DNA from 4 places in the Ruegeria sp. AL7 genome. Region 2 is predicted to be linked to each of the others. Evidence: riboswitches for the same ligand, from Rfam matches in the RefSeq annotation. Region 2 holds a riboswitch; each other region holds the start of a gene.
The links. A riboswitch is a leader RNA that binds a small molecule or an ion and turns the genes downstream of it on or off. The one in region 2 is predicted to bind cobalamin.
Positions count from the first base shown of each region.

Region 1 (3,770 bases), on a different contig from region 2:
CTTGCCGCGAACGGAATATGTCAGGTTTTTCGCCTCGATCTTCATCGGGCGCTCCTCTGGCCGCGCACCAGAATTACGGCAAAGGCAGGCGCACCGATCAGGGCGGTGACCACCCCAATCGGCAGAACCTGACCCGGGATGATGATGCGCGACACGATATCTGCGCCGATCAGGAAGACCGCTCCGATCAAGGCGGCGGTTGGGATAAGCCTGCGATGCCCCGGTCCCACAAGGAACCGGGCAGCATGAGGGATGACCAGCCCGACAAAGCCAATGGATCCGACGATAGAAACCATGACAGCTGTTGTAAGTGCGGTCGCAAAGATCAGGGTTGCCTGCACCCGACGTACCGATATGCCCAGCGAGGCCGCTGAATCAGAGCCGAAAATAAAGGCGTCCAGTGCTCTGGCGTGAAAGCGGCAAATGAGCCAACCGACAAGGGCCACCGGAATGGCCAGATACACATCCGGCCAGCGCACGCCGCTGAGGTTTCCCATCAGCCAGAACATGATCCCGCGCGCCTGATCGGCATTGGCGGATTTGGCGATGATGAAGGCCGTCAGCGCATTGAACAACTGAGACCCGGCAATTCCCGCCAGGACGATCTGTGCCGTCGCAGCCCGTCCGCCCCCTGCGCCAGCGGCTCGGGCCAGCAACGCGACAAAACCAAAAGCCAAAAGCGCGCCATTGAACGCGCCAAAAGACAGCGACAAGGCCCCCCCACCCAAACCAGCGATGGTTACAGCCACGGCACCCGTCGAGGCCCCGGCAGAAATGCCCAAAATGTAAGGGTCGGCCAACGGGTTGCGCAGCAAAGCCTGCAACACGACCCCTGCGACAGCCAGACCGGCACCGCAGGACGCAGCGACCAGAGCGCGAGGAATCCGGTAGCTCCAGATAATACCCTGATCAATTGGGTCTACAGGAAAGTCCGCTCCGGCCAGCTTGTTGGCCAGAACGGAGAGAACCAAATCGGGCGACAGAGAGGTTTCCCCGATCATCGCGCCCGCAAGAACCGCCGCAGTCAACAATGGCACGGTAAGGCACGCAGCCTTGAAACCCTGCCGTAAAATTGCGGCGACCTCGTTCACAGGTTGTTTCCGATGGTATCCAGCTTCTCGGCCAGATCCTCCAGCGCCGGGATTGCGCGGATGGTGGCGTCCATGGCCTGCGCATCCATAATGACGATCCGGTCATTTTTGACCGCATCCATCTGGCTGGTCACCGGATCAGTGCGCAGGAACTCCAGCTTTTTCAGGTAGTCGTCCGCAGCAAAGCGACGGCGGTCCATCTTGGCGATAACAATCACCGTCGGATTGGCTTTGGCAATGGTTTCCCAGCCCACTGTTGGCCATTCTTCATCCGTCTCGACGACGTTGCGGATACCCAATTTACTCATCATGTATCCCGGTGCGCCTTTCTGTCCGGCCACAAACGGGTCGCTTTCCATTTCGGGAGAGGAAAACCAGAATACGGCTGACACATCGTCCAGCTTCACGGTTTGCGCCTTGGCGACGGCTGCGGCTTCGCGGGCCTTGTACTCGGCAACCAGGTCCGTGCCGCGTTCGGATACATCAAAGGCTGCCGCCAGTTCTTCGATACCCTGATACAGCGTATCGGTCGAGAACGCTTGCAGGCGGGTGCCATCGCCGCCGACCGTATTGTCTTTGCCGATGCAATCTGCAGGCATTACGTACGTTGGAATGCCCAGTTCGTGAAATTGCTCACGCGTGGCGACGATGCCCTCGGGTCCGACATGCCATTCATATTGCGCTGCGACCAGTCCCGGCCGCTTGGCAACAACGCTTTCAAAGCTGGGATCATTGTCCGCCAGACGCTCTACCTTGGCATTCACCTCGGCATATTCAGGCAGCACCTCGTTGAACCAGACCGAAGTTCCAAGAACCTGCTCGCCCAGACCCAGCGCATAAAGCACCTCGGTCGCGGCCTGGCCGACCGTGACTGACGACGTCACTGGCGCGTCAAACGTGACCGAGTGACCGCAGTTTTCGATAGAAAGGGGAAAGTTTCCTTCGGCGGCAGCGCTGGTAGCCAGCAAGGAAAGGCCAAACAGGCCAGTGCGTAGAAACATGACAATCGATCTCCATGTGTCAATGACCAGAGAACGGGTGAATGGGCATTTACCGAAGCAACAGGCGCTTTACTGCCTGCCGTGAGCGCAGGGTAGAAAATAGACCGCCCGGCGCGTTTCTTCGGCAACCTCCCCGGACAACCCCGCCCGGCGTGTTTCGGTTTCATACCGGCAGGTCTCCTGACTGACGGGTCTTTGTCTGTCCTGTCTTCCCAGACCAAAATGGCCCAGTGACGGAAATGGACAGCGCTCGCCGCCTACAGTTGCGGGGGCAGTTCCGGTTGGCACCAAAAGGCACCTCGGATTCCCTCTTAGCCACATCGGGACCGGTAAAACGCGGGTACCTTAACACTTACCCTGCGGCAAGAAAAAACTCCGGGGTCTTTCCTATTTTCTCGCAAGAGCATGCACCTGCGCGTCTCAACATGGCGCTGATATCAGAAAAGCCGCTGAGAACGCGCCAAAATCCGGACCCAGATTCATAGTGTGTGATATTAGGGAAAATCATGGCTGGGGTGGTAGGATTCGAACCTACGATACACGGTACCAAAAACCGCTGCCTTACCACTTGGCTACACCCCAACGGTGAGCGGCTATCTACGATTGTTGATGGCAGGGTTCAAGAGCGTTTTGCAAAAAAAGCGAGCGCCGTAAAATTTTTTTGAAGGCCCCTCATTTGGTGTCGATCAACACCGCTCCGGTACGGTTGCCTTCCTGTACCATCGCATGGGCGGCAGCGCATTCTTCCAGTGTAAAGACCTTATGTACGGGGCAGATCAATGCGCCATCAGCCAGTGCCTTGTGTAGAGTCTCTATTGCGGCGGCGCGCAAATCTGCGGGCAGCAGGTAGATCAGGACTGCCTCGAGTGTCACGGCCTTGAACATCATGGGCCCAAAGGGAAAGACAGGTGTCATATTCCGGGCAGATCCATATGCGTTGATACGGCCGTTCTCGGCGATGACGGCAATGTTGGTGTCAAGGTTCTGTCCAAATTCGACATCGACGATTCGACCAATTGTACGTCCATCATTTGCGTCGAGGATCTGATCCGAAAGGTGTTCACCGGAGTAGTCGAGAACGACATCTGCACCGGCTGCCTTGACCCGGTCAAAGCTGCGGGTGCTGGCCGTTGCGATCACATTGGCTCCGGCCCATTTGGCAAGCTGGACAGCCAGATACCCGACAGTACCCGCCCCACCATGGATCAAAATGGTTTGCCCGCGCGGCGTGCCGCCCGAAAACACCGCATGGCATGCGGTTAGGCCCGGAATTCCAAGAATTGCCCCGGTTTCAAGTGACACCGTCTCGGGCAGTTCTACAGCCTGAGATTCAGGCAGGGTGATGTGGCTGGCAGCTGTACCGAACGCGCGTTGCCATTGCCCGTTCCAAATCCACACGCGCTGACCAATCCGCGTCGCGGGTACGCCATCGCCAACCGCTGTGATGACTCCAGCCCCGTCGCTGTGCGGAACGATCAGCGGAAACGGAGGTTCTGTGACACCCGGTCGGGCCCCCGCGCGGGCCTTGATGTCCGAGGGGTTTACGCCGGAAAAGGACAGCTCGACCGTGACTTCACCCGGTCCAGGCGAACTCGGGGAAATATTCTGTATACGCAAGACATCGACAGCGTCTCCGAAGGCTGAATAGGTGACTGCGCGCATAGGGTCCTCCGTTTAG
Region 1 covers NZ_JBQFJF010000001.1:119,043-122,812, forward strand. Annotated here, with positions in the region: partial or broken gene ACR3E2_RS00615 (ABC transporter ATP-binding protein) at 1-45, opposite strand, end outside; gene ACR3E2_RS00620 (FecCD family ABC transporter permease) at 42-1,037, opposite strand; gene ACR3E2_RS00625 (ABC transporter substrate-binding protein) at 1,088-2,092, opposite strand; cobalamin riboswitch at 2,246-2,438, opposite strand; tRNA gene ACR3E2_RS00630 (tRNA-Gln) at 2,600-2,674, opposite strand; gene ACR3E2_RS00635 (NADPH:quinone reductase) at 2,765-3,754, opposite strand.
Region 1: linked by a shared signal. The riboswitch ahead of ACR3E2_RS00625 (ABC transporter substrate-binding protein) and the one ahead of ACR3E2_RS18030 (DUF4198 domain-containing protein) in region 2 are both predicted to bind cobalamin.

Region 2 (3,770 bases):
AGATTCGAATTTTGAGTCAATAAATAAATCACTCTTATTTATTATTGACAGAAAGGAAGGGTTTCAACATTGTCGTCATGAAGGGGATGGCCGTGTCTGCAATGAACTCTTTGGACAATACCACTGGCGTACGCGAGCCAGATATGCGCGGCACCAACCAAAGTGGAATGCGGGCCCGAAATGAACGGCTTGTCCTGTCACTGGTCCGGCGCCATCAGGCCCTCGCAAAATCTGAAATCGCGCGGATGACCGGGCTGTCGGCGCAGACGGTCTCGGTCATCATGCGCCAGTTGGAAACCGATGGGCTGCTTCTGCGGGGCGAACCGATCCGGGGAAAAGTCGGACAGCCCTCGGTTCCCATGCGCCTGAACCCGGATGGCGCTTATTTCTTTGGGCTCAAAGTCGGGCGGCGCAGTACCGAATTGGTGCTGACGGATTTCCTTGGCAATGTCAGGCACCGTGAGCGGCGGACTTATGATTTTCCGACGCCCGAGGCGACATTGAGCTTTTCCAAAGAAAGCCTCGACAAAGTGATGGCGTCACTGTCGCCCGAGGCGCGCAGCCGGATCGCGGGTCTTGGGATTGCGATGCCGTTCTACCTTTGGGACTGGGCGCAGACATTGCAGGTTCCGCAGGAGAAAATGGATCCGTGGCGTGACGCGGACCTGAAAGGCGCGCTGGCCGCAAGCTATGACTTGCCGGTATTCCTGCAGAACGACGCAACGGCCGCCTGCGGTGCCGAGCTGGTCTTTGGCCCGGCGGAAGGCCCACGAGATTTCCTGTATTTTTATGTGGGCTTCTTCATCGGGGGCGGGGTGGTTCTGAACGGCTCGATCTTTTCGGGGCGGGGAAACGCCGGTGCGCTTGGCCCATTGCCCGTGCCGGACGACGCAGGCGGAGTGAAACCATTGATAGATGTCGCCAGTCTTTATGTGCTGGAGCGCGCAGTTGGTGGGAATGCCGAAACAGCCGGCTCAATCTGGGAAACGACACAGCATTGGGACCTACCGGAAACCCACCTTGAGAACTGGCTGAAACAAGCGGCGCACGGGATCGCACATGCCATCGTCTCGTCTTGCAGCCTGATCGACTTCGAATCTGTCAAGATTGATGGCTGGATGCCCACAGGCATCAAGGCGCGGCTGGTGGAATTGGTCGAGGTCAAGCTATCAGACATGAACCTGACCGGGCTTGAACGGCCCTTGGTGCAGGTGGGGACGGCAGGCCCGGATGCCCGCTCATTGGGGGCGGCCAGTTTGCCATTGTCGGAAAGATACCTGCTCGAAGGGTAGGTTCATTCCCGAAAAACCCTGACCTGCATCCAAAGCGGATCCGTCGGAAAAAGGGCATCGCCCGCTAAACTTTTTGACAGCCAGCGCAATTGATCGTTGACGGATGCCGAAGAAGTCTGGCAAGCCGCTCGGCATGTCCGGTTCCGGGGCGTGCTCTGGAATCAATAGGGAATGCGGTGCGGGCTTTGGCCCAATTCCGCAACTGCACCCGCAACTGTAAGCGGCGAGCAGGGCTGAAGTGCCACTGGTGTTAATCCGGGAAGGCCAGCCCAACGCTTTGACCCGCAAGTCAGGATACCTGCCGGACATGTGCCTTTGACAAGGGCACTCCTAATCGGCGACGGGATGTGCGTCGGAGCAGGATGCTTGAAAAAGCAGCTTAGCTTGGACATCCCCGCAGTCAAAACGCATCTCGTACCGGGGTTGGTACGATGGGACAAGGACGACTATTGATGACCAAGCTGCTTTCCGCAGCCGCTGTGGCGATAGCGCTTCCAGCGGTGGCAAATGCTCATTTCCTGCTGGAATACACCGCTGACACCATGATCGACGCACCGGGGAATGTTCCGGTCAAGCTGATCTTTTGGCATCCGTTCTCGAACGGGCACGTTATGGATCTGGACAAGCCGCAGGAATTCTACGTGATCCACAACGGTCAGAAAACCGACCTGCTGGATACCCTGGAACCCGTGCGTTTCACCGGTGGCGAAAACGAAGGCGCGGCATTCAAGGGTTATGTTCCCGTCAAACGGTCGGGCGACTATGTGCTGGTGACTGTTCCCCAGCCCTATTACGAGGAATCCGAGAATATCTATATCCAGCAGATTGCCAAGGCATTCCTGAACCGCAACGAACTGCCGACCGACTGGATGAACCCGGTGGGCTTGCCGGTTGAGATCATCCCGCTCAACAAACCAACCAACATCATCGCGGGTTCGACGTTTACAGGTCGGGTTATGGCCGAAGGCCAACCGGTTGCGGGTGCCGAGATCGAGATCGAGTACATGGCCGCAGAACCGGACATGGAAAGCGCGGCCGCTTCCGCCCCGTCGGTCTCGCCGATGCCGGGTGGTGCATTGGTCGCAATTTCGGATGATAACGGGTATTTCACGTTCGGCGTTCCAAAAGCCGGATATTGGGGATTTGCCGCACTCGGCGCCGGTCCCGTGACCGAACACAACGGCAAAGAACTCAGCCAGGACGCGGTGATCTGGATCCGCGCCTGGGATTTGGAGTAACCGTAGATGCACATCGTTGACGGAGCCTTGTCCAACCCTGTCGTGATCGGCGGTGCAGTCGCTGCTGCGGGTGGAATTGCCATGGGCCTCAGGTCGCTGGATCTTGATCGCATCCCCACTGCGGGAGTGCTGTCTGCCAGCTTTTTCGTGGCATCGCTGATTCATGTGCCGATTGGCCCTTCGTCAGTGCATCTGATCCTCAACGGAATGGCCGGGCTTTTGTTGGGCTGGGCCGCATTCCCGGCCCTGTTCGTCGGGCTTTTGCTGCAGGCCGTCTTCTTTGGCTTTGGCGGGTTGACGGTATTGGGGATCAACACCCTGAACATCGCGTTGCCCGCGGTTTTGGCCGGGCTGATCTTTGGCCGCCTGATCGCCCATGGCTCACCTCTGCAAGGTGCGATATGGGGCGGGGTCGGCGGTGCCTTTGCCATCGCCGCTACAACCGGCATGGTTGCGTTTTCACTGGCCTTGTCCGGGGATGCATTCCTGCCAGCGGCCAAGCTTGTTTTCTTTGCACATATTCCTGTCATGGCGATTGAGGCGATCCTGACCGGGTTCGCGGTTTTGCTGGCGCGCAAGGTCAAGCCCGAGCTGTTTGTCAAAGGAGCGGCCGCGTGAGGTACCTGGCGATCATTCTGGCGCTGTGCTGCGCACCCGCACCTGCCTTGGCGCATAAGGTCATAGCCGGAGTGTTTGAATCCGGTGACGCCATCGAAGGCGAAATCGGCTTTTCCAATGGTGACATGGCAAGCGGGGCCGAGGTCATCGTCAACGGCCCGGACGGAGCCGAGCTGGGCCGTATCGTAACAGATGCAGACGGGTTCTTTATCTACACGCCAAACGCGCCGGTGGCCCATACTTTCTTTGCAAACCTTGGTGCCGGGCATGTGGCCGAGGTCACCATGCCCGCTGCGGATGTCGCCCGGATCATGGGCGTTGAAGCGGAACCCGACACCGCGCCGACAAACGCACCTGCCCAGACAGCGGCGGTGCTCAGCGATGAACAACAACAGGTCATTGCCAGGGCCGTGCGGGATGAGCTGCGCCCGCTGCGTCGGGAAATAGCGGCTTACCGCGAACAAAATGACCTGCAAACTGTTCTGGGTGGGATCGGATATATCGTCGGTCTGTTTGGTCTGGGCTTTTACTTTGCGGCACGCCGCAAGCTGGCGGCCTGATGGCGCACGTTCTGGGGCAACAGGAAAGCACGCTGATCAAAGCGGGCGCGCAGCGGCGCGGC
Region 2 covers NZ_JBQFJF010000002.1:178,063-181,832, reverse strand. Annotated here, with positions in the region: gene ACR3E2_RS18035 (ROK family transcriptional regulator) at 102-1,292, shown strand; cobalamin riboswitch at 1,414-1,612, shown strand; gene ACR3E2_RS18030 (DUF4198 domain-containing protein) at 1,745-2,530, shown strand; gene cbiM (cobalt transporter CbiM) at 2,537-3,148, shown strand; gene ACR3E2_RS18020 (cobalt ABC transporter permease) at 3,145-3,708, shown strand; gene cbiQ (cobalt ECF transporter T component CbiQ) at 3,708-3,770, shown strand, end outside.

Region 3 (3,770 bases), on a different contig from region 2:
TTTTTCGACCGATCCGCACGGTACCCAGGTTGCCCTTGACAAACAGACACACGATCCGACCGTGGTCCTTGAGCTGATCCAACAGGGCATCGGGCACCTGCTCGACACCGCCCTGCACCATGATCGCATCATAGGGGCCGTGTTCCGCCACACCCTGTTCCAGCGCGCCAACGTGGATGATGGCGTTGTGCACGTCAGCTTCGGCCAAGAGGTTTTGCGCCTCGGCTGCAAGGGTTTCGTCGCATTCAACACCCACAACCAACTCAGCCATCCGCGCGGTGACAGCCGTGGAATACCCCATTGCCGGAGCGATATCGAGGACCATCTCATCCTTGGATATGTTCAGCGCGTCCAGCATTTTAGCCAGGGTCCGCGGCTCCAACATGCTGCGCCCGTCCCCCAGATCAATCAGGCCGTCCACATAGGCCGCCTCGCGTTGAGAATCGGGCACGAAGCTTTCCCGCGGAACACTCAGCATCGCCTCAATGATCGGGAACTTGGTGACGTCAGAGGGGCGGATCTGTGTATCAACCATTGTGCGGCGCCGGGCTGCGAAGTCAGTCATTGGATATCTCGTCTCATTCCCAAAGATGTCCGGCTTGTGCCATATCCTGAACCTTCCAGCAACGCCCCTGTTGCCGCAACCTGAATCTTGATCAACTCCTTGGGCGTGGACTTCGGCAAATTTCGATCTTGCCGGCAATTTCGCGCGCAATCCACTGGACGCCCCAGAGGAAAGCTGTTAAAAACCCAGTCACACCACAGCAAGTATTTGATTTTACTTGAAAAGGCGAGTTGGCGGAGTGGTGACGCAGCGGATTGCAAATCCGTGTACACCGGTTCGATTCCGGTACTCGCCTCCAACTACATCCAAATCGCTGACTTGGCCCCGCAGTATGCGCGTGTGACGCTTGGTATTTTCAGACGTTCATGGCCCGCGATTCTGTCGAACTGCGGGCCAGATATGGCGTGTTTTTTCGGAACACCTGCCTACCCCTGCTCGTTCACGGGGCGCGATGTAGTCTGGTGTTTGCCCTACCCTCAGGCGCGCCCTTGTGGCACAACCTCGTATCCCGGCTCTTCCGGTTCATCATCCGTCATTTCGGCTGGAAAGCCCGGGGCGGTGATATCCAGGCCGGTTGCCTCTTCCAGCCGTTTGATAATATTTGGTGAAAGCTCGCGTTCGCCATATCGTGCGATACCATCGTTAAAGATGTTGATCATCACCGGGTTTATTTCCAGCGGCACCCCGGCGCGGTCGGCGACCTCCTGAAACAAACCGATATCCTTCTTCACCAGATCCATGGTGAAGGAAATATCGCGCGACCCGTTCAGGATGACCTGACTTTCGGTTTCGTGCACGAAGGATGTGCCGGACGAGATTTTGATCGCCTCATAGGTCGTGTTCAGATCCATCCCCGCAGCCTTTGCTGTAACCAGTGCTTCGGCGCAGGTAATCAGGTTGGCAGTGGCAAGATAGTTGGTCATCACTTTCAGCACCGAGGCCGAGCCCAGCTCGCCGGTGTGCAAAACCCGGCGGCCCATTGTCGTCAGGAACGGCAGAATTCGTTCAAACGTTTCCCGGTCACAGCCCGCAAAGATCGAGATATTGCCCGTCGCGGCACGGTGGCACCCGCCAGAAACCGGGCAATCCACAGCTGCACCGCCGCGTGAAATGACTTCGGCACCGAGGCGTTTGACTTCGGCTTCGTCTGTGGTCGACATCTCCATCCAGATCTTGCCGGGGCCCACTTCGGGCAACATCTCCTTCATGACTGCGTCCGATGCTGCCGGAGACGGCAGACAGGTGATCACCGCATCGCAATCGCGCATCAGCTGGGCGGGCCCTTCTGCCGCCTTTGCGCCTTTGGCGACAAATTCGGCCACCAGATCTGCGTTCAGGTCATGCACAGTCAGGTCAATGCCATTGCGCAAAAGGGATCCCGAAAGCTTGCCGCCAACGTTACCCAGACCGATAAATCCCACTTTCATATGACGCATCTCCAAGTTCGTCGTTTTCCCGTCATGCGACCACATACCGAACACGCACTTCATGCCGCCGAACGACGCCTACAGGTCGCTTTTTTCACCTTGGCTTATTTGTTGCGCGCGAACCGCTTGACAAGCGGGTCGGCGGTGCCGCATGTCCCGGACGTTGGTGTCGGCAACAGCCGATGAAAAGGGAATGCGTCAACGGTTCATCCGCCAAACGCAGCCGCCCCCGCGACCGTGACCGGAGAGGATGCCCAATGCCACTGGCCTGTGCCGGGAAGGCGGGACATCCGACAGAGCAACCGCTCTGGCATCCGCAAGCCGGGAGACCTGCCAACACCCGAAGTTGAAACCGGGCGGGGTGTTCCGGTGTCGGGTCCATGTGCAGACGTGGTGCCCGCATGAAACCCCGTCCCCCGCGAAGAGGATTTGGGGGGATGAGAGACATGACCGAGACCGCACCGGTAGAATTACTGGTCTGCACGACTTGCCGCCGGGGTCTGCCCTTCGAGGATGATGCTGAGCGTCCCGGCACATTGTTGCACAAGGCCTTGGAACAGGCTGCCCTGCCAGATGGCATCATTCTGAAACCTGTCGAATGCCTTTCGAACTGCGATCAGGGCTGTTCCATCGTTCTTCGGGGCGGGCCGGATCGCTGGACCTTTGTTTACGAGAACCTGAACGAAGTCGATCACGTCGATGTCATCATCGATGGTGTGACCAAGTATCTGGCCACAGACGATGGTCTGGTGAAGTGGCGCGACCGTCCTGAACATTTCCGCAAAAACTGCGCCTCGCGCATTCCCCCGATTGGAGGCTGAGATCATGTCGAACCTAGAAAAACTTCCCGTCACCGTGATCACCGGCTTTCTGGGCTCGGGCAAAACCACGCTGGTGCGCCATCTGATGCAGAACCCGCAGGGAAAGCGTCTTGCGATTGTTGTTAACGAGTTTGGCGATGTGGGTGTTGATGGCGACATTCTGAAATCCTGCGCGATACCGGATTGCCCTGCGGAAAACATCATGGAACTGGCAAACGGCTGCATTTGCTGCACCGTGGCCGATGACTTCATCCCGACCATCGAGGCGCTGATGGCGCTGGAACCGCGCCCGGATCACATCCTGATCGAAACATCCGGCCTTGCACTACCCAAACCGCTGCTGAAAGCATTTGATTGGCCTGATATCCGTTCGAAAATCACCGTTGATGGCGTGATTGCGCTGGCCGATGCCGAGGCTGTGGCCGCCGGTCGCTTTGCTCCGAACGTTGAAGCGGTGGATGCCCAACGGCTGGCTGATGACTCGATCGATCACGAAACACCCTTGTCCGAGGTGTTCGAAGATCAAATCTCGTGCGCGGATATCATCCTGCTGACCAAGCCCGATCTAGCAGGTCCCGAAGGTGTCGCGAAAGCCAAACAGATCATCGCCGCCGAGGCACCGCGGCCGCTTCCCGTTGTCGAGGTCGCCGAGGGTGTCGTCGACGTACGTGTCGTGCTTGGCCTTGAGGCTGCCGTCGAAGATGACATGGACGCGCGCCCGTCACATCACGATGGCCATCACGATCATGAGCATGACGATTTCGAGAGCATCATCGTCGAGTTGCCGGAACAGACCGACCCTGCGGAACTGGTAGCCAGAATCGAACGTCTTGCGACTGAGCTGAATATCCTGCGCGTCAAAGGCTATGCCGCCGTCGCTGGCAAACCGATGCGCCTGCTGGTTCAGGCTGTCGGCGCGCGAGTTCGTCACCAATACGACCGCCCGTGGGAGCCCGG
Region 3 covers NZ_JBQFJF010000001.1:1,494,887-1,498,656, forward strand. Annotated here, with positions in the region: gene ACR3E2_RS07430 (protein-L-isoaspartate O-methyltransferase family protein) at 1-565, opposite strand, end outside; tRNA gene ACR3E2_RS07435 (tRNA-Cys) at 790-863, shown strand; gene ACR3E2_RS07440 (NAD(P)-dependent oxidoreductase) at 1,042-2,037, opposite strand; cobalamin riboswitch at 2,140-2,344, shown strand; gene ACR3E2_RS07445 (DUF1636 family protein) at 2,439-2,813, shown strand; gene cobW (cobalamin biosynthesis protein CobW) at 2,818-3,770, shown strand, end outside.
Region 3: linked by a shared signal. The riboswitch ahead of ACR3E2_RS07445 (DUF1636 family protein) and the one ahead of ACR3E2_RS18030 (DUF4198 domain-containing protein) in region 2 are both predicted to bind cobalamin.

Region 4 (3,770 bases), on a different contig from region 2:
TCTGGCATGGTGCCCCAAAGGCCAGACCGGCGCGCTGGTCGGGTCGTCGGGCGTAGGTAAAACGACGCTCAGCAACGCCATGACGGATCAAAACCTCGCCACGTCTGGAATTCGCGACGACGACGCACGGGGCAGACACACGACAACGGTGCGCGCGTTGCACGGGATGGGTAACGGTGGCTGGCTGATCGACACGCCGGGAATGCGCGCACTGCGTTTGCTGGACGCTCAGGACGGGATCGACAACGTGTTCTCGGACATCACGGAGCTTGGCCAAAGCTGTCGCTTTTCGGATTGTCAGCACGAGACCGAGCCCGGCTGTACCGTGCAGAACGCAATCGACGAAGGCGTTCTTGATCCGGCGCGGCTGGACCGTTGGCGCAAGCTGCGGCGTGAAGATCAGCGAAACTCGGAAACCGTTGCCCAATCGCGGGCGCGGGACAAGGCGTTCGGCAAGATGGTGCGCGGTGTCATGCAGGACAAGAAACTTCGCAAACGGCCATAACTGCAAGGTGTTAGGAAAACCTGCGTCGCGTCTGATCAGGCGATCAGGCGCGGCCAGACCGCTGCATTGCGACGGGCAAATGCTCCGATATGGCCTATTTCCGGCAGTCCGAATTCAGCAGGCTTCATAAGGTGGCGTCTGGACTCGGGGCCGTACAGGTCGGCAAGGCGCCAAACTGCCTCGGGCGGAGCCATCTGGTCATCTTCGAACGTGAACAGATCCACAGGTGTTCCAGAACTGCCCCAATGCGCATCAGGCAAATTCTGCCCGATCTCGGGAATGTAGCTAAGAGGAGCTGTACACCATTTGCGCCATTGCCAGTAGACCGAGGCGGGCAGGTCCGAACCAAACCCGATCGCTTTGCCGGGCAGATACCCAAGCGCCCGCACCATCAGCGGTGCATGGCCATACCAGAACAGCCCTGCCAACCCCCGATAGGGCCATGGGTGATCTTTCAAAGTCACCAGCCCCGAACACACACCGATCATTCGGTCGATCTGGTCGATATCCGGCTGCACCGGCCCCAGCATCGCACCGACGGAATGGCCGATGGTCCACTGCTGCGCCTTTGGAAACCGCCTGCGCATTTCGGCCCGTGCCGCTGGCATGTCGATCAACGCCCAATCCGCCATTGTTGCAGTTGCGTCTTTCAGGCGGCCGACCAAAGAAAGCCCGTAGTCCCGATAGTCATAGGTCAGGCAAGCTATCCCCCGCTCGGTAGCCAGCCATCGCGCAAAGTGTTGATAATAGTCACGCGGCACACCCGTGGCACTGTTAAGTACGACAACGGTTTCCGGCTCACCCACTGGCCGGTACAGCCGCGCCGACAAGGTCACGGACCCTGACGGAAAGCGGAAATCTTCGATCAACACCGTCTGTTCCGTATCCAACATGATCCCCGGCTTTCGCTGAAACAATGGTTTGCCTGCCTTCGATGCCGACGAAACTAAGCCGGAACGTAAACCGCATCCAGCATGACCAAACGTCCGGCCTAAAGATCGGCTTGACTCGGAACGCGATCAGGCGCTAGCGGTTGTGTGATGGTTTCCGGCCCCCACAAGAGGTCGGGATGAAAAGGGAACACGGTGCGGTTTGTCTGGTCACACAGATATCAACCAAGTCCGCGACTGCCCCCGCAACTGTAAGCGGTAAGCAATGCCGAAATACCACTGGCCCACGGGCTGGGAAGGTCGGCAGAGCAATGACCCGCAAGTCAGGAGACCTGCCATCGGAACTGAAACCGAAACTCGGGCGGGGTGTCCGGGCAGGTCCTGACAGCGAGATGCTGTCCCACCTGCCCCAATATCCAGCCCACCACGCGCGGAGGGCGCAGGATGATCTGGAAGACAAAGTCACACGAATACAGCGCAACTGTGTGCCAGCGGACGGGCAATACCTGCCCGGCTTTGGCGCGACTGGCCCGCTCGATTTCCGAAGCCATGGCGCAGGCGGTTTCGGCCACCAGCGAAGATTTCGAATTTGAAGGCAACAGCGCGCTGTCACATTGCGCGGAAGGGTGCATGGCAACGATCCGAGCGCGATCCGACAGCGTTCGCGTTTTCTGCGGGGCGCACCCTGATACGGCAATTCGGGACCTTGATGCCTATGCCGATTTGATCTTCGGACCTACATTCAGCACGCTGCCCTCGGGCATTGTCGCGAACCCGCCTTGCGCCATGATCGAGGTTTCAACGATCCGGCCCCGGAAAACCGGCTACGCACCCCAGCAGCTGTCAGCTTGATCCCACTTCCACCTGTGCCGGGGTGATCCGGGACGCCCAGGCCAGCTGCGCATCGGTTTCGACAGCGCAGGGGCGCACGGCCCGCAGGCGGTCCAGTGCGTCGCTGGCGCGTTCACCGCATTCAACCATCAGTCGCAGAACAATCATCCCGGATCTGCCGCACCCCCCACGGCAATGCACAAGAACCCGGCCACCGCCCGACAGCGCATGTCGGGCCGTGGCGCTGACCTCTGGCCAGGCCTTCTGAACCGCCTGCGTCGGTGCTCCAAAATCTTCGATCGGCAGGTGAACCCACCGGCTGGCACGGCTTTGGATGTCGCTGCCAAAGTGCTGCGCGCCATCCTGAAGCATTTCAACATCCGTCGTCATTGAAATCACAAGGCCCGGTTTCCAAGCCGCAATCATATCCAGATCGCCGACGTAATCCCCGCCACGCCCGGGCATTGAAGTAAGGGCAAGCGTTCCGCCTCCGACCTGCAGAGTAAAAATGACCAGCTGCGACATGAAGTGCGTCCTCCCCCAAGGTACTCTTTAAGAAATGAGTCATTAAATCCGCTGGACCAGTTTAGTTGGAAACCAGCCCGTTTCTGAAACAAAAAATCATCACGCCCCACAGTGGACGCGGACTGCCGCCGCCACTACGCTGTGCCGAAGCACCGAATCCGAGCGAGAAGACATGACAGACACGCCAAGCCCCGCCTATCAGGTTCTCGCCCGCAAATACCGCCCGGAAACCTTTGCCGACCTGGTGGGTCAAGATGCTATGGTGCGCACCCTAAAAAACGCCTTCGAGGCCGACCGGATTGCGCAGGCCTTTATCATGACCGGCATTCGCGGAACGGGAAAAACCACCACGGCGCGGATCATCGCCAAAGGCATGAACTGCATCGGACCGGATGGAACCGGAGGACCGACAACCGAGCCTTGCGGTCAGTGCGAGCATTGCGTCGCAATCATGGAAGGTCGCCATGTCGATGTGATGGAAATGGATGCGGCCAGCCGTACCGGCGTCAACGATATCCGCGAGATCATCGACAGTGTCCGCTATCGCGCCGCCAGTGCACGCTACAAGATCTACATCATCGACGAGGTTCACATGCTCTCGACCAGCGCATTCAACGCGCTGCTCAAGACGCTCGAGGAACCGCCCGCACATGTGAAATTCATCTTCGCGACCACCGAGATTCGCAAAGTGCCGGTCACGGTTCTGTCGCGGTGTCAGCGCTTTGACCTGCGCCGGATCGAGCCCGAAGACATGATCGGCCTGCTGCGCAAGATCGCCGGGGCCGAGAGCGCGCAGATCGCCGACGATGCGCTGGCGTTGATCACCCGCGCCGCAGAAGGATCGGCCCGCGACGCGACCTCATTGCTGGATCAGGCAATCTCGCACGGGGCCGGAGAGACGACGGCAGATCAGGTCCGTGCGATGCTGGGTCTGGCCGATCGTGGACGGGTTCTGGACCTGATGGACATGATCCTGCGCGGTGACGCGGCAGGGGCGCTCACTGAACTGAGCGGTCAAT
Region 4 covers NZ_JBQFJF010000001.1:2,170,425-2,174,194, forward strand. Annotated here, with positions in the region: gene rsgA (ribosome small subunit-dependent GTPase A) at 1-505, shown strand, start outside; gene ACR3E2_RS10950 (alpha/beta hydrolase family protein) at 541-1,398, opposite strand; cobalamin riboswitch at 1,531-1,749, shown strand; gene ACR3E2_RS10955 (hypothetical protein) at 1,840-2,247, shown strand; gene ACR3E2_RS10960 (protein-tyrosine phosphatase family protein) at 2,239-2,751, opposite strand; gene ACR3E2_RS10965 (DNA polymerase III subunit gamma/tau) at 2,924-3,770, shown strand, end outside.
Region 4: linked by a shared signal. The riboswitch ahead of ACR3E2_RS10955 (hypothetical protein) and the one ahead of ACR3E2_RS18030 (DUF4198 domain-containing protein) in region 2 are both predicted to bind cobalamin.